DNA from 2 places in the Pseudomonas sp. SDO5532_S415 genome. Region 2 is predicted to be linked to the other one. Evidence: riboswitches for the same ligand, from Rfam matches in the RefSeq annotation. Region 2 holds a riboswitch; the other holds the start of a gene.
What was found. A riboswitch is a leader RNA that binds a small molecule or an ion and turns the genes downstream of it on or off. The one in region 2 is predicted to bind cobalamin.
Positions count from the first base shown of each region.

Region 1: linked by a shared signal. The riboswitch ahead of cobW (cobalamin biosynthesis protein CobW) and the one ahead of cobO (cob(I)yrinic acid a,c-diamide adenosyltransferase) in region 2 are both predicted to bind cobalamin.

Region 1 is NZ_JBSVWS010000056.1:1,489-4,887, reverse strand. It holds gene ACW9HW_RS14750 (CbtA family protein) at 1-350, opposite strand, end outside; gene ACW9HW_RS14745 (CbtB domain-containing protein) at 362-556, opposite strand; cobalamin riboswitch at 677-902, opposite strand; cobalamin riboswitch at 1,078-1,289, shown strand; gene cobW (cobalamin biosynthesis protein CobW) at 1,389-2,453, shown strand; partial or broken gene cobN (cobaltochelatase subunit CobN) at 2,457-3,399, shown strand, end outside.
Region 2 is NZ_JBSVWS010000094.1:4,556-7,954, forward strand. It holds gene ACW9HW_RS19240 (cobyrinate a,c-diamide synthase) at 1-880, opposite strand, end outside; gene cobO (cob(I)yrinic acid a,c-diamide adenosyltransferase) at 877-1,488, opposite strand; cobalamin riboswitch at 1,570-1,799, opposite strand; gene ACW9HW_RS19250 (hypothetical protein) at 1,952-2,536, shown strand; gene ACW9HW_RS19255 (PQQ-dependent sugar dehydrogenase) at 2,604-3,399, shown strand, end outside.

The DNA.
Region 1 (3,399 bases), on a different contig from region 2:
GTGGCGTAACCCGCGAGCCCCCAGAGCAGGCCCTGGGACGTTTTGGTCGGCGCGCGCAAGGTGTAGAGACCGGCGAGCATCAGGGCGAAACCGACCGCCACCACCAGATTGCCACCTGTGGTCGACAGCACGCGCTGCCAGCCGTCTTCCGGCTCCCAGGCTTCGCCGTCGTGAGTGTGGGCGGCGACGCCGGCGGCGTGTTCGTGCACTTCAACGGCGGCGGGTTCGGGTTTTTCGTAGGTCTCGGCCTGCAAAATCAGCGGAGAAACCCAAAGGCTTTGCAGCAGTGTGAGCAGCAGGGCGGCCAGCAACCCGGTGAAACCTGCGGTTTGCGCAATACGCTTGATCATGTCGGCAGGTCTCAATGGCACGGGAATGCGGCGCTGTGACGGGTATCGTGAGCGGCGTTGTGGACCGCTTCGATGTGCGAGAAACCGGCGAAATACACAAGGCTGGCGCCGAGGATCGACGCGAATACGGCGGCGGTCAGGCGTTGGGTCAGGGTTGTGGTGCTGCTGGCGGTGCTGCTGTGGTCGGTGCTGCTGATGATCGACATGGCGTTTCCCTCTGTTCTGTCAGCGGGGAATCAAAAGCGCATGCAAGAACCCGCGCACCAGCGAGCGCAGGGATTCGAACAGCGCCCGCCCACCGCGGGTTTGTCATTCAGTGATGTTTTGGTCACTTTGTGTTGCGGGCCGGTCTCCGGGCTCACGAGGGGCGCAGGCTTTCGCCTTGACCTGCAAGCATCACCTTCCCATGCCTCATCGACACAGTGGATCTGACACTTCGCTCGCTTACCGTTGCGGGGGCAGCACCGGACTGACATGGCTCTAGAGTAAAGCACATGATTCACCGGTTTCCCGTTTCACCCTGTGAAGGGCACCCGTAACAAGAGGTGTAGGAGAGCATGGGCGAGGGTGGGGCGTCAATTGGCAGGGGTTCTCATCTTGAACCGAGGTGAATTCTTCGCGAGCGGGCTCGCTCCCACAGGTGGCCGCATTCCAATGTGGGAGCGAGCCTGCTCGCGAAGGGGCCAGTGAGGGTGTCACAAGACATTGACCCGCCCCCATACCATGCGTAGCCTTGCGCTTTCGAGGTTCTTCGGCGTTTGCCGAAGCTAAGAAGGGAACGCGGTCGATGCCGCGGCTGCCCCCGCAACTGTGAACGGTGATGTTCGCTGCCACGCCACTGCACGCTCATGTCCTGAGCCCGCGGGAAGGCGCAGCGAACGCCAGTCCAATGATTGGCACACCGTCAGCCAGGAGACCTGCCTCGATACAGATTCTCACTACAACCGGGCGGGGTGATCCGGTGGCGAACGCTTCCGGCTCGCATGCGCGTTGCCGGTTCTCGTCCCGTATGCCCGCCACCTTGCCAAAGGGCATCCGATGAAAACACTGGCCAAACTCCCCGTCACCATCGTTACCGGCTTCCTCGGCTCGGGCAAAACCACTTTGCTGCGGCACATGCTCGACAATGCCCAGGGCCGCCGCATCGCGGTGATCGTCAACGAGTTCGGCGAGCTGGGCATCGACGGCGAGATCCTCAAGCAATGCTCCATCGGTTGCACCGAAGAAGAAGCTGTTGGCCGGGTCTATGAACTGGCCAACGGTTGCCTGTGCTGCACCGTCCAGGAAGAGTTCTTCCCGGTCATGCGCGAACTGGTGGCCCGTCGCGGCGATCTCGATCACATCCTCATCGAAACTTCGGGCCTGGCCCTGCCAAAACCGCTGGTCCAGGCTTTCCAGTGGCCGGAAATCCGTAGCGCCTGCACCGTTGACGCGGTGATCACCGTGGTCGACAGCCCGGCGGTGGCCGCCGGTACTTTTGCCGCGTTCCCCGATCAGGTCGACGCCCAGCGCAAACTCGACCCGAACCTGGACCACGAATCGCCACTGCACGAACTGTTCGCCGACCAACTGGCCAGCGCCGACCTGGTGATCCTCAACAAGGCCGACCTGATCAACCCGGAAGATCTGGCCCGCGTGCGCCTGGAAGTCGCCGAGGAACTGCCACCGGCGGTGAAAGTCATCGAAGCCAGCAACGGTCGCCTGCCGCTGGACGTGCTGATCGGCCTCGGCGCCGGTTCCGAAGAGCACATCGACAGCCGTCACAGCCATCACGACCACCATCATGAAGGCGAAGAAGACGATCATGATCACGATGCTTTCGATTCCATTTCCATCGAGTTGCCACAGGCTGACGAAAGCCTGCTGCTGGATGCGCTGACCCAACTGGTGGTCCAGCACGGCATCCTGCGGGTCAAGGGCTTCGCCGCGATCCCGAACAAACCGATGCGCCTGCTGATCCAGGGCGTGGGCACCCGTTTCGACAAGCACTTCGACCGGCAGTGGGGCGCTGAAGAAACGCGTATCACCCGGCTGGTGCTGATCGGCCAGGAACTGGACGCTGCCTTGCTCGAAGCGCAACTGCGCGCCGCGCTCAGCGTGTAAGCCATGCACCTGCTCAGGACCCAGCCCGGCGGATTTGTGTCGGATGACAACATTGCCGACCTTGGACAAACCCCCGCCGAGCTGGTGATCCTGTGCAGCGGCGACTCCAGCCTGGCGCTGCTCGCCGAGGCAGCGCAGCAGTTGCCCGACGACTACCCGAGCGTGCGCCTGGCCAATCCGATGCAGGTACAGAATCACGCCTCGGTCGATCTGTACGTCGATGAAGTGCTGCGCCACGCCAAAGTCATTCTGATATCGCTGCATGGCGGCATAGCCTATTGGCGTTACGGTATCGAGCGTCTGGTGGAGTTGTCGCAACGTGGTGTGCAACTGATTCTGGTCCCGGGCGATGATCGCCCGGACCCGGAACTCAGCGACCTGAGCACCGTGATCCCTGAGGACCGCGACCGGCTCTGGCACTTCCTGCGTCAGGGTGGCATGGGCAATGCCCTGGACTTGTTTCGCTGCCTGGCCAGTCGCTGGCTGGGTCGTGATTACCCATGGTCCGAGCCGCAAACCCTGCCGCGCACGGCGATTTACCACCCGCAAAAAAGCCCCGCGACGCTGCAGGATTGGCAAGCTGACTGGCAGGCCGATCAGCCCGTGGCGGCGGTACTGTTTTATCGCTCGCACCTGCAAGCGGCGAACACCGCTTTCATCGATGTTTTCTGCCAGCGTTTGCAGGCGGCGGGGTTGAACCCGTTGCCGGTTGCGCTGGCCAGTTTGAAAGAACCCGGTTGCCTGACGGTGGTCGAGGACTGGCTGGATGAAGTCGAGGCGGGGGTGATTCTCAACACCACTGGGTTCGCGCAATCGAGCCCCGAAGCGCCGCACTTGCGGCCGTTTCGCCGCAACATCCCGGTGATTCAGGCGATTTGTGCCCAGGACAACGAGCCGGGCTGGCGCGCCAGCGAGCAGGGCCTCGGACCCCGGGATCTGGCGATGC
Region 2 (3,399 bases):
GCAATTCCGGATAGCCACCCGGTAGATACAGGCTGTCTGCCTCCGGCAAATCCGCATCACGGATCGGCGAGAAAAACCGCAGCTCGGCGCCCATCGCCCGCAGCAAATCAAGGCTGGCGCCGTAGGTGAAGGCAAACGCTTCGTCCCGGGCCACGGCAATGCGCACGCCGGCCAGCAGTGGCTCGGCGGCAATCACATCCGGCGCGGCGAATTCAACCGCCGGCGGCAGCGCAACCTCGCAACTGCCGGCCAAGGCATCGGCTGCCGCATCGAGACGCACATCGAGGTCGTTCAACTCGCTGGCCTGGACGAGGCCGAGGTGTCGACTCGGCAATTCGATCCCGGTTTCCCGGGACAACGCACCATACCAACGCAGGCCTTCGGTCAGGCTGCCTTCGAGCAGTTGTGCATGACGCAAGGTGCCGACACGATTGGCCAGGACCCCGGCGAACGGCAAGTCCGGCTGATAGCGCGCCAGCCCCAGTGCCAGTGCGCCAAAGGTCTGGGCCATGGCGGTGCCGTCGATCACGCCCAGCACCGGCACACCGAAGTGCCGTGCCAGATCAGCGCTGGACGGTGTGCCGTCGAACAGCCCCATCACGCCTTCGATCAGGATCAGGTCGGCGTCGCCTGCGGCTTCCCACAACAAGCGGCGACTTTCCTGCTCGCCGACCATCCACATGTCCAGTTGATACACCGGCGCACCGCTGGCGCGCTCGAGAATCATCGGGTCGAGAAAGTCGGGGCCACATTTGAACACGCGAACCTTGCGCCCCTGATTGCGATGCAATCGGGCCAGCGCGGCGGTGACAGTGGTCTTGCCCTGTCCGGAGGCCGGCGCGGCAATCAGTACCGCGGGGCAACGACGGGGTTGACTCACAGCTCAACGCCTTTTTGCGCTTTGATCCCGGCCTGGAACGCGTGCTTGATCATGCCCATCTCGGTGACGGTGTCGGCCAGTTCGATCATCTCCGGTTTGGCACCGCGACCGGTGACCACCACGTGCTGCATCGGCGGACGTGCCTGCAAATCACTGAGCACCTGATCGAGATCGAGGTAGCCGTGCTTGAGCGCGATGTTCAATTCATCCAGCACCACCAGGCCGATGGATGGATCGCGCAGCAATTGCTGCGACACCGCCCAGGCCGCTTCAGCGGCGGCGATATCACGCTGACGGTCCTGGGTTTCCCAGGTAAAGCCCTCGCCCATCACATGAAAGCGCACCTGCTCGGGGAAGCGCCGGAAGAACAACTCCTCGCCCGTGCTGTTGCGCCCCTTGATGAACTGCACCACGCCGCACTGCATGCCGTGGCCCAGCGACCGGGCGAGCATGCCGAACGCCGAGCTGCTCTTGCCTTTGCCGTTGCCGGTCAGCACCAGCAACAGGCCGCATTCGTTCGGGGAATTGGCGATGCGTTCGTCGATCACGGCTTTCTTGCGCAGCATGCGCGCCAGATGACGTTCGTCACGATCAGGGGTATCAGTCATGGGGAGCTCTCCGTTGAGGCTGGATAACGGCGGGCAGGCACAAGAATAGACGGCAAGAAGCCTGGCATCGCCCACCGTGATGCCGCTTGGATGGATCAGGCCGGTCTCCGGGCTCATGAGCGGCGTTGGCCTGACTGCGCGCCTTCCCATGTCTTTTGACACAGTGGCTCAAGACGCAGCTTTCACTCATTTACCGTTGCGGGGGCAGCGCCGGAATTGCAGACCTTCGTGCTTTGAAGTGACCACTCACCGGCTTCCCTGTTTCACTCTGTCGGCCCAAGCCACAGAGCACCTGAAACAAGCCGCGAAGGTTAGAGGGTTGGGGGTGGAGCGTCAATTGAAGACGGGGCGTATGAGTGAATAACAGCCGCCCATCCACAATTTGACGTCAATCTTGTGCCACACTCTCAGCAGTGATATCAAAGAGCCACAACCCCACAACACAATAAAAAGGGTGAGCCCCATGCAAGGCATGATCATCAGCAATCCGAAGCTGGAATTCCTGCGACCGGTGCTGGAGCGCTGGTTCGAGTGTATTGACCGCTACAACGCTGTGCGTGGAGATAATGAAACACCGTACTGGCTCGACGAAAAGGCCAATCTCGGCCTGCTCTCAGCTGCGGCATGGATGGCGGAGACGGTCACGCTGCAACAATCGCCCACCCGCAAACAGATCGAAGAAGGCGAACGCAATGGCCGCGCCGACCTGTTTATCGCCACCCCCGAGGCCCGCACCTGGCTGCAGGCCACGCAACGCTGGCCACGGGTCAACAACCTGAACCTGACCCAGGCCCTGCACGACATCACCAGCAACGCCAGGCAAATCAGCTACGCGAGCGACCTGAAGCTCGGTTGCCTGTTCGTCGCCCCGCAAAAAGCCCAGCACGGCGCCACTCCGGAAGAACTGCAAGACATGGTCGACGACCTGCAAAAGGAGCACACCTGCGCCGTGGCCTGGTATTTCCCCTACGCCTATCGCAAGTTGCACAACGAAGCGGGCCACTATCACCCCGGCATCGCCGTGCTGCTGAAAGAGGCTCGCGGCTGAGGGTTGAACCATCCAGCGTCCAGACTTCTCTATGATTAGATCAAGGCATTCATAGGGAAGATCAGCAATGCGCACGCCTCAACTCGCTTTTGTCATCGCCCTCGCCGGAGGGCTCGCCGCCTGCGGTGAAACCTCCAGGCTGCAAGTCTCCGACGGCACCGGCCCGTCGCCCAAGCTGCCAGAACCGAACAAAACACTGATCCCGACTGTGAACATCGCGCCGGCCATCGGCTGGCCGGACGGCGCGAAACCCGTCGCTGCCGCCGGCACGCAAGTGGCCGCGTTCGCCGAAGGCCTTGATCACCCGCGCTGGCTTTACGTGCTGCCCAATGGCGACGTGCTGGTCGCCGAAACCAACGCCCCGCCAAAACCCGATGGCGGTCAAGGCATTCGTGGCTGGGTCATGAAAAAAGTCATGGGCCGTGCCGGGGCTGGCGTGCCGAGCCCGAACCGCATCACCTTGCTGCGAGATTCGGATCACGATGGCATTGCCGAGACCCGCACGGTCTTCCTGGAAAATCTCAACTCGCCTTTCGGCATGACCCTGGTCGGCAATGATCTATACATTGCCGATACCGATCGCCTGCTGCGCTTTCACTATGAAAACGGCGAGACGGTGATCAAGTCGCAGCCGATCAAAGTGGTGGATTTGCCGGGCGGCGCCCTGAATCACCACTGGACCAAAAACGTCATCGCCAGCAAGGACGGCAGCAAGCTGTACGTCACGGTGGGTTCGAACAGCAACGTCGGCGAAAACGGCATGGATCAGGAGGAAGGACGTGCAGCGATCTGGGAAGTGGATCGCGCCACCGGCAACCACCGGATCTTTGCTTCGGGGATTCGCAATCCGAACGGACTGGCCT